4 regions of the Ensifer sp. 22460 genome follow, and region 1 is predicted to be linked to each of the others. Evidence: riboswitches for the same ligand, from Rfam matches in the RefSeq annotation. Region 1 holds a riboswitch; each other region holds the start of a gene.
What was found. Region 1 has a riboswitch for thiamine pyrophosphate ahead of thiC (phosphomethylpyrimidine synthase ThiC). Riboswitches for the same ligand answer to the same signal wherever they lie in the genome.

Region 1 (3,188 bases):
CCTTGCCGTCGGAAGGGACTACGAGGCGTCCCTCCCGACGTGTGCCCTTTAACTCTTATCTTCGACCTCAGCGACCGGCATATAGAGGTCGCCACCCTCGCGGTATTTCGCGGCCATTGCCTCCAGCCCCTCCTTCTGCGCTTCCGCACGAATGTCGTGCGAGATCCGCATCGAGCAGAATTTCGGGCCGCACATCGAGCAGAAATGCGCGACCTTGTGCGCCTCCTTCGGCAGGGTCTCGTCGTGGAAGTTACGGGCCGTCTCCGGGTCGAGAGAGAGGTTGAACTGGTCCTCCCAGCGGAACTCGAAGCGGGCGCGCGAGAGAGCGTCGTCGCGCACCTGGGCGGCCGGGTGACCCTTGGCGAGATCGGCGGCGTGGGCGGCGATCTTGTAGGTGATAACGCCCACTTTGACGTCGTTGCGGTCGGGCAGGCCCAGGTGTTCCTTCGGCGTGACGTAGCAGAGCATGGCGGTGCCGAACCAGCCGATCATCGCAGCGCCGATGCCGGAGGTGATGTGATCGTAGCCCGGTGCGATGTCGGTCGTCAGCGGGCCGAGCGTGTAGAACGGCGCCTCGCCGCAGACGGCAAGCTGCTTGTCCATGTTCTCCTTGATCTTGTGCATCGGCACGTGGCCGGGGCCTTCGATCATCACCTGACAATCCTTGGCCCAGGCGATCTTCGTAAGTTCGCCGAGCGTTTCCAGTTCGGCGAATTGCGCGGCGTCGTTGGCGTCGGCGATCGAGCCAGGGCGCAGGCCGTCGCCGAGCGAGAAGGAGACGTCATAGGCGCGGCAGATGTCGCAGATCTCCTCGAAATGCTCGTAGAGGAAGCTTTCCTTGTGGTGATGCAGACACCACTTGGCCATGATCGAGCCGCCGCGGGAGACGATGCCGGTGACGCGATCGACGGTGAGCGGGATGTAGTGCAGGCGTACGCCAGCATGGATGGTGAAATAGTCGACGCCCTGTTCGGCCTGCTCGATCAGCGTGTCGCGATAGACTTCCCAGGTGAGGTCCTCGGCAATGCCATTGACCTTTTCCAGCGCCTGGTAGAGCGGCACGGTCCCGATCGGAACCGGCGAATTGCGGATGATCCATTCGCGGATGTTGTGGATGTTGCGGCCGGTCGAAAGGTCCATAACCGTATCGGCGCCCCAGCGGGTCGCCCAGACCATTTTTTCGACCTCTTCGGCCATCGACGAGGTGACGGCGGAGTTGCCGATATTGGCGTTGATCTTCACCAGGAAGTTCCGCCCGATGATCATCGGTTCGGATTCCGGATGGTTAATGTTGGCGGGCAGGATGGCCCGGCCGCTGGCGATTTCCTGGCGGACGAATTCGGGCGTCACATGATCGGGAACGTGTGCGCCGAAGCTTTCGCCGTCACGAACCTTCGCGCGTGCCGCATCGCGACCGAGGTTTTCACGGATCGCCACGAACTCCATCTCCGGCGTGATGATGCCGGCGCGGGCGTAGGCAAGCTGCGTTACCGCCTTGCCAGCAGTCGCCTTGAGCGGCGCGTGCTGGAACGGGAAGGTCGGCGTCAGCCGATCGCCGCTCGCAAAGCCATTGTCCTCCGGCCGCACGATCCGTCCCTCGTAGGTTTCCACGTCGCCGCGTCCGACGATCCAGTTGCGGCGAAGCCGCGGCAGGCCCGCCTCGATGCTGATCTCGGCGTCATCGGCGGTATAGGCGCCGGAGGAATCGTAGACGGTAACCGGCGGCTCGCCGGAGGTCGGGTGCAGCGCGATCTCGCGCATCGGCACGCGGATATCCGGGTGGAGGATGCCCGGCTTATGGATCTTGCGCGAGGCCGGAAGCGGGCCTTGGGTGACCGAGAGGGGGGTAGGCTTTGTGGCAATATTCATGACGAGGCTCCAAGTTTGCGATTGGAGACCCAGTTCTGATGCCGGAAGGATGAAAGACGCTCCGCCAGATGCTGGACGCACGGAATCCTGGCTTCGATATCTGCACCGTCCCTACGCCAGTATGAACTGGATCAGGTTCAACGGGTCACTGCGCCACAGCCGGCAAGCCGGCCATCCAGCAGAATCTCAGCCCCTTGCGGGACCCCCCTGGTGAATGCCTAAGAGATAGCCATCGAACGGCACAGGTCGTCAAGCGCGAATTCGTCGGTCGGCGAAGATGCAATTTTAGAGTGTATTTGGCCGCTGACGAGAGCTAGCTGCCGGATTTTTCCGGAATGCCGCGCTCCGCATAGTCGGCTCGGTTGATGCCGTGACGCTGGAGCTTGTCGTAGAAGGTCTTGCGCGGAATGCCGAGCGCTTCGATCGTCGCCTTGACGTCGCCGCGCTGGGCGCGAAGCGCCTCCTTCAGGATTTCCGCTTCGTAGCGTTCGAGCCGTTCCGGCAGGGCGAAACCAGACTGTTCAACGACTGCAATGGGCTGCCCCAGCGGGCCTTCGACCCCAAGTGCGACCCGTTCGGCAAAATGCGAGAGTTCGCGCACATTGCCGGGCCAGGCATGGGTCATCAGGTGTTGCTGCACTGCCGGCGAGATGTGAGGCACGTCGCGCTTGAAGCGCTCCGCCGCCCGCGTCAGGAAGTGCGAAAAGAGCAGCGGGATATCATCGCGGCGCTCGCGCAGCGGCGGGATCGACAGCGTCACGACATTCAACCGGAAGTAAAGATCCTCGCGAAAGTCGCCGCGCTGGGCCGGGTCGCCGAGGTCGATCTTGGCGGCGGCGATGACGCGGATATCGACGGGACGCACCTGATTGGTGCCGAGTGGCGTGATCTCGCGGGCTTCGAGAACGCGCAGCATCTTGACCTGGGTCGCCGGCGGCATCGCCTCGATCTCGTCGAGGAATAGCGTGCCGCCGCTCGCGTGTTCGATCCGGCCCACACGCTTCTTCAGGGCGCCGGTGAAGGCACCCTGTTCGTGGCCGAAGAGTTCGCTTTCGATCACCGTTTCCGGCAGCGCGCCGCAGTTCAGCGCCACGAAGTTGCCGTCGCGGCGCCGGCTCCAATTGTGGAGCAGCGTCGCGACCACCTCCTTGCCGCTGCCGGTTTCGCCGGCGACGAGCACGTCCACATCCGTGTCGGCGATGTGCCGGATCGTCTGGCGCAAGCGCTCCATGACCGGCGTCTGGCCGATCAGCGGCAGGCTGTCGCCAGCCGTTTCCGCCGCCCGTTTGAGCGCGCGGTTCTCCATGACGAGCCGTCGC
Region 2 (3,188 bases), 130 kb from region 1:
GCGCGCACCAGGGCATCAGCACCTTGCATCCGGCCTCGACGAGGTGCTCGCCGACCACGAGGTCGTCGGTGGTGTAGGGGAAGACCTCGAAGCCTTCGGCGCAAAGGATGCGTGCTGCTTCGACCAGCCCGAAGACATCGGGCTGAAGCGTATCCTGATGGCCGATGACTTCGAGCTTGATCCAGTTGGTGCCGAAGACCTCGCGCGCCATCTTGGCGGTCAGCACCGCCTCCGACACCGAGTGGCAGCCGGCGGTGTTGGGCAGCACGTGCACGCCGAGCGACCGGATCAGTTCGAAGAAAGCGCCGCCCTGACGGCCGCCGGCGGTTTCGCGGCGCAGCGAAACCGTGACAATCTCGGTCGCCGACGAACGAACCGCGTCTTCGAGCGCGGCAGGCGAGGGGTAGCGGGCGGTGCCCAGAAGCAGGCGGGAACGCAGTTCCTGTCCATAAAGCGTCAGCATGTCTCAGCCTCCTTTCATCGGCGAGAGAATTTCGATCCGGTCGCGATCGCTGAGGGAATGGGCCGAGCGGTCGGCTCGGTGCACCAGCTCGCCGTTGACGGCGGTGGCAAGCCAATCCCCTTCGAAGTCGAGTGCGGCCAGGAGTTCGGCAAGGGTCGTGACTGTGAGGTCGTGATCCTCGCCGTTGACGGTCAATTTCATGCGGCGTCTCCCTTCAGGTTCTGGGCAAGGGCAAGGTTCGCCGCTTCCTCGGCCAAGGCCGGTGAAAGCAGGAAGCCGTGGCGATAGAGCCCGTTGAGCGTGATGGTGTTTCCGGCGCGCATGACGCGCGGCAGATTGTCGGCAAAGGCCGGCCGGACGCCGGTGCCGGTTTCGAGAAGGCGCGCCTCGCCGAAGGCGGGGTGAAGCGCATAGGCAGCGTTCAGCAATTCCATCAGCGAACGGGCGGCAATCGGACCGCCGTCGTCGGTTTCGATCATGGTCGCGCCGCACATGAACAGACCATTGCCGCGCGGTACGATGTAGAGCGGGATGCGCGGGTGGATGAGACGGACTGGCCGCGACAATTCCACTTCGCCGGTCTGCAGATAGAGCATCTCGCCGCGCACGCCGCGCAGGCCGGCGATGGCGCCGATCCGCGAAGCGCCGCTACAGTCGGCGATCAGATCGCTGTCGCTGCTATTATCCGCCTCGCCGATGAAGGCGACGCCGTTCTCGACGAGCTTTTGCCGCAGCAAGACAAGCGCCCGGCGCGGGTCGAGATGCGCCTCGCCGGGGAAGAACAACGCCTCTCGGAAGCGACCGGCAAGCGCCGGCTCCAGTCTCGCGATCGCTTCTCCGTCGAGCCATTCGAAGCCGGACGTGCGCGAAGCGAAGCGTTTGAGTTCGCCGACGTCTCGCGGCGGAGCGACGACGAGGGTGCCGTTGCGTGACACTTCGCCCGGAAGCGCACGGTCCCACCAGTCGATGGCGCCGATGCCGCGCGTCAGCACCGTTTCCTCGGCGCTCTCGCGTTCGCACCAGGGCGCCAGCATGCCGCCGGCAAACCACGACGCCGCCCCGCCGAAGTCCGGCTGCCGCTCGGCAACGGCCACCTCGACGCCACGGCCGATCAGCTCATGTGCCAAGGTCAGCCCGACGACGCCGGCGCCTTTGATCAGGACGCGCATGGTCAATGCGCCCAGCTACGGCGAGCCGAACGTCGGTCTGAAGGAAGCAGAATCGCGATGAAGATACGCATTGCCGAGGCTCCATTGTTGGAGACCCAGTTCGGACCGGAAGAGAGGGAAGGACGCCTTGCCGAGATCTGCTCGCGCGAACGCGAATGCGGCAGCGATGTCTGCACCGTCCCTACGCCAGTATGAACTGGATCAGGTTCAACGGGTCACTGCGCCGCGGAAGTCGCCTAGCAGAATCTCAGCCCCTTGTCGGGACACCCCTGGTGAATGCTTCAAACTGAGCGGCTGGAGCGGATTTTGTCAAGGGCTGCCGGCGTGTACCTCGCGTGCGGTTCTTCGGTTGAAAATTATCTATAAAAATTGAAGAGGCATGTGTTCTTGCGGCTCGGCGGTGTCGGTAGCGGGCATCGGTCGGGAGATCTGCGGATGGTGCGAGGCGCAAGGTCCGCAAATCTGGGCATTTGGCGGCTGCTCTCATTGCCATCAGCTGATGCCGCCAAGGCGGAGAGTTGCGGCATTTGCCCTTCTCGCCGCATCCGTTGAATCATATAAAAGCACGCTATGATTGAAGTAGTAGAGTGCGCTCTCCTTTTGGGTGGTTGCTTGATGCGGTGCCCGTGAAAATTATAGATAATAATGGATTCTATCTATTTTGCTTTGCCGCAAACAGGGAAGTGAACGAACATGCTGGATACAAACACATCGACCGAGCCGACCTCGGGAGCCACCAAATCCGCCAAAACCGGTTGGAATCTGGCCGACGCGCAAAAAATCTATAATTTGCCGTTCAACGACCTTCTGTATCGTGCGCAGTCCGTTCACCGCGCCCAGTTCGACCCCAATGCCATCCAGATGAGCCGCCTGCTCTCGATCAAGACCGGCGGCTGTGCCGAAGACTGCGGCTATTGCAGCCAGTCGGCGCACTACCCGACGGGGCTGAAAGCGTCGAAACTGATGGAAGTCGAACGGGTTCTTGCAGAGGCACGGAAAGCGAGGGATGGCGGCGCGACGCGCTATTGCATGGGCGCCGCCTGGCGCAGCCCGAAGGAGCGCGACATGGAGGCGATCGTCGCCATGGTCCGCGGCGTCCGGTCGCTCGGCATAGAGACCTGCATGACGCTTGGCATGCTGACGCCGGAACAATCCGGGCGGCTCGCAGATGCCGGGCTCGATTACTACAACCACAATGTCGATACGTCGGAGCGCTTCTACGGCGAGATCATCACCACCCGCAGCTTTGCCGACCGGCTGGAAACGTTGGCAAACGTCCGCGAGGCCGGCATCAAGGTCTGCGCCGGCGGCATTCTCGGCATGGGCGAGACGGCTGACGATCGGATCTCGATGTTGGTGACGCTCGCCAATCTGCCGGTGCCCCCCGAAAGCGTGCCGATCAACATGCTGATTCCGATCCCAGGCTCGAAGCTTGCCGATGCGGCGCCCGTCGATCCGATCGATTTCGTCCGCACCATCGCACTCGCCCGCATACTCATGCCCGCGTCTCACGTCCGCCTTTCAGCCGGCCGCACCGACATGAGCGACGAGATGCA
Region 3 (3,188 bases), on a different contig from region 1:
CGGCAGCGCACAGGACCTTGCGGATCGGCTGATCGACGTTCTGAGCACACCAAGGTCATGGGACAACCTCAGGGCAACCCTCAGGCGCCCGATGAGCCATGTCGACTGCGGCCGCGAACATGTTGCGCTCTACCGGAAACTGCTCAAGGAGGAGCAGCCGGTTCAGCCGAGCGCCGCTGTGGCCTGAACCGAAAAGCGCTCGGTCCTCGTCTCTCACCTAGCATTTACAAGCGAGCGACTTCCCGACTCGACGGACATTTCATTGCTTATCGGGCAATGGAATGTCTTGGTTTTTTTAAAGGTCAACTTGAACAGTGGAACCGGCGCCAAGCGCCGGAATGGAATTAATCGCCGCTCGGTGCCCACCATCGATAGAAGTGATGAACCGGCCCCCGCCCCTGCCCGATTTTGAGCGCTGCTGCGGCAAAAAGCGCCTCATGCAGATAGGCCTTGGCAGCGATAACCGCGTCTTGAAGCGTCTGCCGACGGGCAAGACCGGCGGCGATTGCGGCAGACAGCGTGCAGCCAGTACCATGATCGTTCCTCGTCTCGACCCGGGGTCGCGACAAGCGCAGGGAGGTATCCCCGTTGAAGAGGATATCGACAGCTTCGTCGCCCTTGGCATGCCCGCCTTTCATCAGCACGGCGCGCGCACCAAGTTTCAACAGCATCTCCGCCTGGAGCGCCATCTCCGTCTCGCTCTCGGCAGCGCTGCGCCCCGTCATCAGTGCCGCTTCGGGCAGGTTCGGCGTCACGATGAGGCCAAGCGGCAGTAGCTCCTCCTTGAGCGTCGCGATCGCATCCGGACGTAACAAAATGTCACCCGAAGTGGCGACCACCACAGGATCGATGACAGCCATTTGCCCATGCCGCTTCAAACCGGACGCGATCGAGGCAATCGTCTCCTGGCGGGACACCATGCCGATCTTAACCGCGCCTACTGCGAGATCCGAAAACACCGCATGGATCTGAGCTGTGACAACGGCTGGAGAGATATCCTCAACGGCCGCGACCCCGCGGGTGTTTTGCGCGGTGATGGCCGTGATCACGCTGGCACCATAGACGCCGAGCGCCGAGAACGTCTTCAGATCCGCCTGGATACCGGCACCGCCACCGGAATCTGAGCCTGCGATGGTAACGGCGATAACGGTCATGCCTGGCTCCGCTGAAATGTAGAAGCAGCTCCAAAGATTGCGAACGCGCTCTCAAGCCACCGGCTCAAGCACGCACGAACTGAGGTGGCTCTTCCAGGCAATCTGGAGGAATCCGCCAGATCGAGCCCTTGGGTTGGACGCCCAGCTCCCTGTAGTTCTACGTCGCTACATTCTGAACAGTGTATTGGCACCAACGATCTCCCGAAACCAAAATCACGGAGATCCGGATGAACGGCGAAGACGCGGGGGTGCCAGAGAGGCCCTTGCCGTTCCTACGCCGGTATGATCCGGATCAGGTTCAAGGGTCTGGCTCACCGCCATCTCAGCACCGTCAGGTGCGCCCCTCGGCAGGCATGAATGCTATGGGAGCGTAGGAGGGGATGTCAATTGCTTGAGTTCAGCAGGCGCGTATGTAAGCCGGTTTGATGCGGGCGAAGGAGGCCCTTAAAGGATACAAACAGAAAAAGGCCCCTTTTGCCTCAAGAGCATAAGGAGCCTTCCGTCTGAGCGTTCGACTTCACAGACGCTGGTAGACTAGCCACGTCAAGGTCGTTAAGGCAAGGGGGTTTGGAACGCGAGCCTACGCAATCCCGGAGTGATTTGGTCGGCAGCACTGCCGTTTCACTCAGTGGCGACGCGCCTTCCACGCAGAACGTTAGATGTAAGGCCTCATCGCATCAATATCACTGCAATGCTTTGAGAATTGCACTTGCTCGGGCAAGCTCGTCGCTGAACAGGCGGCGAAACTCAGCGCGCAAGAAGCCGAAGTCATCAAACGCGACTCGATCATCGGTCTTCTGCGCGCGCAGCTGGAACTGCTCCGACATCGGCAGCACGGCGCATCCTCGGAAAAGATCGATCGGAAGATTGAGCAAACCGCGACACGAAAGCTGGACTGCCTCATCCCCTGCTCCTCCCGAGAGCAAATCCGGACGCGGCGCGAAACGGCTCCACGCGGGACTGCACAATTTCAGAGAGTGCCGTCACAACGCCCGCCGCGCAAGCGACCGTCCACCGCCGCACTCATCCCAGTTGGTTGTGGATCGCGCGCATGAAGACGTTGGCGCCGATGCCGATCAAGTCATCCGGAAAATCATAGTCCGGATTGTGCAGCCGCGCGTGGTCTTCGCCGGCCCCCCAAGAAGAACATCGCCGATGGCGCCACCCGACCAAAGAGCCCGAAATCCTCCGACCCCTTCATCGGCAACGCGCCCTCGCCGTGATAGTGCTGACGCCCTCCGCGTCCATGGCGCGTTCCAGCGCGATGACTGCCGCCTCCGCATTGCTGCATTGGTGGATGCCTAAGCGGACGGACAATTGCTGGCGACTTCATGATGCAGACGGGTCAGCGATGGAATTAGAGTGCTCCGAGCATCTCCTCTGTCTCTGAAACTGACGACGTTGTTATTCGCTCCTGTTATGCCTAGGAAGACGGCGCCCTTGGAACAAGCAAAAGTAGCAGCAGGAATACGACCAAAGCCACCGGCCAAAAGTCCATCGTTTGATCCCAGTTCCAAAGCCAAAACTTGTAGGCTTCTAGATGTGGCGGCGGCATATGCATGCTGACCTCAAAGTCGCGCTTTTCTCGCCCATGGAAATGTCCGGCGCCAAAAGCCAAACCGATAATAACTGCGTCGCACCTTTTGAAAAAGAATCGCCCAAGGGCGGCTACGACTGCTCCTATACACAACGCTTCCACGATGTGGCCGAGCCAGTCGAAGTGGTTGTGGATGTATTGCCAGTCGATGTCCATTATTCGTCAGAGCATGCCGAGTTTCAAAAGGCCAGTCACAAATTGGTCCGGATCGAACAGTCAGGTTCTTCAGGTGTCGCACTCTTGCCGCAGAGCATCGGCTCATGGTACTCGGCGAGGCGATTTGGGAGAGATACTTTGAACCGCATCAGTGTCCTGTTTCTGGTAACGACACTCGCGTCCTGTCAGGCAGTCCCTGGGGAAGGGCCGTTAGCTAGCGCTATCCTCTCTGACTCCGGGAAGTCCGTCGAAGAACTGCACCGCGATAGCGCAACTGTCTA
Region 4 (3,188 bases), on a different contig from region 1:
TGAAGCGGGTGACGCGCCAGATATAGGCGTCGAACAGAGTGCCTTCGTCCGTGCCGCCGGTTTGGGCGAGCAAGGCGGCGATCGCCAGGCCGACGAAGAGCAGGAAGGCGCCGAGGCAAATCGCCCCGGCGACAACAGTCATGCGGTTTTCGCGAAGTGCGAACAATCCGGCCTCAGTTCTTGCTCATGGCAGCAAGCCACTCGTCGATCCAGGCCTTGCGGTTCTTCGCGACCTCTTCCGATGGCAGCAGGAAGGTCTTCTCCGGGTTGACCAGCTTGTTGAAGGCGTCCGGCAGCGGCTCCTTGGTTGCTGCGACCGGCATCATCCAGTTGGTTGTCGGAATGATCGACTGGAATTCCGGACCGGTCATGAACGCGAGGAACTGCTTTGCCAGTTCCGGCTCCTTGGCACTCTTGGTCATGCCGGCGACTTCGATCTGGATGTAGTGACCTTCCGAGAAGGTGGCCGCCTGGTAGCGCTCGGTGTTCTCAGCGACCATGTGGTAGGCGGGCGAGGTGGTGTAGGAGAGCACCATCGGCGCTTCGCCCTTGGTGAAGAGGCCATAGGCTTCCGACCAGCCGGGGGTGACGGTCAGAACACGGTCCTTGAGCTTCGCCCAGGCAGCACCCGCCTCGTCGCCATAGACCGCCTTGACCCAAAGCAGCAATCCGAGGCCCGGCGTCGAGGTGCGCGGGTCCTCGATGACGATCTTCTGCGACGCGTCGCCTTCGACCAGTTCCTTGAGGCTCTTCGGCGGTGTCTTCAGGGTCTCGGTGTCGTAGACGACGGCGAAATGGCCGTAGTCATAGGGCAGGAAGGTGTCGTCGGAGAAGTTGCCGGGCACCTTCAGGTCTTTCGCTTCGATGCCATGCGGTGCGAAGAAGCCCGTTGCCTTTGCTTCCGCCACAAGGTTGGTGTCGAGACCGAGCACGATGTCGGCCTTCGAGGCAGCACCCTCGAGCTTTAGGCGCGTCAAGAGTTCGACGCCATCGGCAACACCGACATAGTTGACCTTGCATTCGCAGGTCTTTTCGAAGGCTTCCGCCACCTTGGCGCCCGGCCCCCATTCGGTGATGAAGCTTTCATAGGTGTAGACGGTCAGCGTCTTGTCGGCAGCGGCGGCATAACCGGTGAAAACAAGGCTTGCGCTTGCGGCCAGCGCTAGCCGGCTAAGTATTTTGAGCTGTGATGAATTGAACATGCGAAGCACCTCTCCCAAAGTTCGTTGTTGCACGGGAAAAGGGCGTATCGGTGCGATCGCGTCTAATCCCTCCGCCGGTATGAGCCGGATCAGGTTCCGCGGGTTGGCGTTTTGACGCCTCTCAGCCTCCGGCCGCCATGCGGTCGGGAGGCACCCCGTTAGAGCGGCAAGAGATTTACCGCTGCGGCGGCTCCATGGCAAGCGGTGTTTGGAATGGGCGACGCATGGGGCGAGCCCATTTTCTGTCGGGCGTTTTCGCCAACCGGCAACTGCGCTATGACACCATCACGCTTGGCCGCAAGGAGGAAATCCCATGCCAGATATGCTAGTTCGACTTTATGCCCTTCCGGCAGAGCCCCAGTCGCGGCTTGGTTCAGGCATCAGCATCCGTCGCGCCATGGCGCCGGAACGCCGTCTGGTGGTCTCCTGGATCGAAAAGACGTTTGGCGCCGGCTGGGCAGGCGAAGCGGAAGCTGCCTTCTCCTCGACCCCGACACGCATGCACGTCGCGGTGCACGACGAAAAGATCGTCGGCTTTGCCTGCCACGACGTGACAGCGCTCGGCTTCTTCGGCCCAACCGGCGTCGATGAAGGTATGCGTGGGCAGGGCATCGGCGAGGCGCTGCTGCTTGCAAGCCTGACGGCGATGCGCGAGGCGGGCTACGGCTATGCGGTCATCGGTGGCGTCGGTCCGGCGAAGTTCTACGAGCGCGTGGCCGGCGCGATCGAAATTCCCGATTCAACACCCGGGATCTATGCCGGCATGCTATTCCCGGAACCGGTGCCGGAAGGACACTGACGGCTTCGGCAAATTGCTGCGATCGCAGCGGTTTGCGGTTTTCTTCGTTTTCCTTCCGCGATCCTTTGCGCTATGGGCATTGCCATGGCTCGATCGACCTTCACCATATTGCTTGGCGGCGCCCTCTCGGTGACCAGCCGGCTGACAGAGCAGCTCAGCGGCAGCCGCTTCGTTGCCGCTGACGGCGGCATGCGCCATGCCCGCTTGCTCGGCGTCGTGCCGGATGTCTGGGTCGGCGATTTCGATTCGACCGAAGACGCCCTGCTGTCCGAGTTCGCCTCCGTTCCACGCGAGCCCTACCCGGCGGCAAAGGCTGCGACGGATGGCGAGATCGCGGTCGAGGCTGCGTTGTCCCGCGGCGCTGATCGGCTGATCTTTGCCGGCGCGCTTGGCGGCAGCCGCAGCGACCATGCCTTCCTGCACCTGCTGCAGGCCGCAGCGCTTGCCGAGCGCGGGCTTTCGGTGCTGATGACCTCGGGCGAGGAAGAAGCCTACCCGCTGCTGGCAGGCACGCTCGATCTCGACCTGCCGAAAGGTTGTCTCTTTTCCGTGCTGGGATTGACCGAGCTGACCGGCCTTTCGATCGTCAATGCGCGCTATCCGCTTGACGATTTCACCCTGCCGTTCGGATCGTCCCGAACCGTATCCAACGTCGCGGAGGGTCCCCTTCGCTTCAGCCTCAAGAGCGGACGCGCCATCGTGCTTGCCCGCCCCTATGATCTTTCCGGAGCCTGAGCCTTGGCGCCCCCAATTCTGAAACTCGACGATATCTTCTTGACCTTCGGCGGCGCGCCGCTGCTTGCCGGTGCCAATCTGCAAGTGGAACCGGGCGATCGCATCTGCCTTGTCGGGCGCAATGGCTCGGGCAAGTCGACCTTGATGAAGATCGCCGCGGGCCTTTCAGAGGCACAGTCGGGCGAGGTGTTCCGCCATCCCTCAGCGACCATCCGCTATCTCCACCAGGCGCCGGATTTCGACGGCTACGACACGGTGCAGGCCTATGCCGAAGCCGGCCTCGGACCGAGCGACGATCCCTATCGCGTCGCCTACCTGCTGCAGCATCTGGGCCTGACCGGCGAAGAAGACCCGACGCGCCTTTCGGGCGGTGAGGCGCGCCGTGCCGCACTGGCGCGCGTCATGGCGCCGGAACCTGACATCTTGCTGCTTGACGAACCGACCAACCATCT

Region 2: linked by a shared signal. The riboswitch ahead of thiO (glycine oxidase ThiO) and the one ahead of thiC (phosphomethylpyrimidine synthase ThiC) in region 1 are both predicted to bind thiamine pyrophosphate.
Region 3: linked by a shared signal. The riboswitch ahead of thiD (bifunctional hydroxymethylpyrimidine kinase/phosphomethylpyrimidine kinase) and the one ahead of thiC (phosphomethylpyrimidine synthase ThiC) in region 1 are both predicted to bind thiamine pyrophosphate.
Region 4: linked by a shared signal. The riboswitch ahead of thiB (thiamine ABC transporter substrate binding subunit) and the one ahead of thiC (phosphomethylpyrimidine synthase ThiC) in region 1 are both predicted to bind thiamine pyrophosphate.

Annotation. Positions count from the first base shown of each region.
Region 1 covers NZ_JBQENZ010000006.1:260,959-264,146, forward strand. The annotation lists gene thiC (phosphomethylpyrimidine synthase ThiC) at 49-1,869, opposite strand; TPP riboswitch at 1,960-2,088, opposite strand; gene ACTJKM_RS10110 (sigma-54-dependent transcriptional regulator) at 2,183-3,188, opposite strand, start outside.
Region 2 covers NZ_JBQENZ010000006.1:126,740-129,927, forward strand. The annotation lists gene ACTJKM_RS09445 (thiazole synthase) at 1-463, opposite strand, end outside; gene thiS (sulfur carrier protein ThiS) at 467-664, opposite strand; gene thiO (glycine oxidase ThiO) at 661-1,632, opposite strand; TPP riboswitch at 1,793-1,913, opposite strand; gene bioB (biotin synthase BioB) at 2,326-3,188, shown strand, end outside.
Region 3 covers NZ_JBQENZ010000044.1:5,780-8,967, reverse strand. The annotation lists gene ACTJKM_RS33905 (glycosyltransferase family 4 protein) at 1-187, shown strand, start outside; gene thiD (bifunctional hydroxymethylpyrimidine kinase/phosphomethylpyrimidine kinase) at 345-1,154, opposite strand; TPP riboswitch at 1,407-1,509, opposite strand; gene ACTJKM_RS33895 (hypothetical protein) at 1,826-2,209, shown strand; partial or broken gene ACTJKM_RS33890 (M20/M25/M40 family metallo-hydrolase) at 2,178-2,453, opposite strand; gene ACTJKM_RS33885 (polysaccharide biosynthesis/export family protein) at 3,046-3,188, shown strand, end outside.
Region 4 covers NZ_JBQENZ010000009.1:4,364-7,551, forward strand. The annotation lists gene thiP (thiamine/thiamine pyrophosphate ABC transporter permease ThiP) at 1-142, opposite strand, end outside; gene thiB (thiamine ABC transporter substrate binding subunit) at 174-1,202, opposite strand; TPP riboswitch at 1,252-1,370, opposite strand; gene ACTJKM_RS13140 (GNAT family N-acetyltransferase) at 1,516-2,001, shown strand; gene ACTJKM_RS13145 (thiamine diphosphokinase) at 2,086-2,736, shown strand; gene ACTJKM_RS13150 (ABC-F family ATP-binding cassette domain-containing protein) at 2,740-3,188, shown strand, end outside.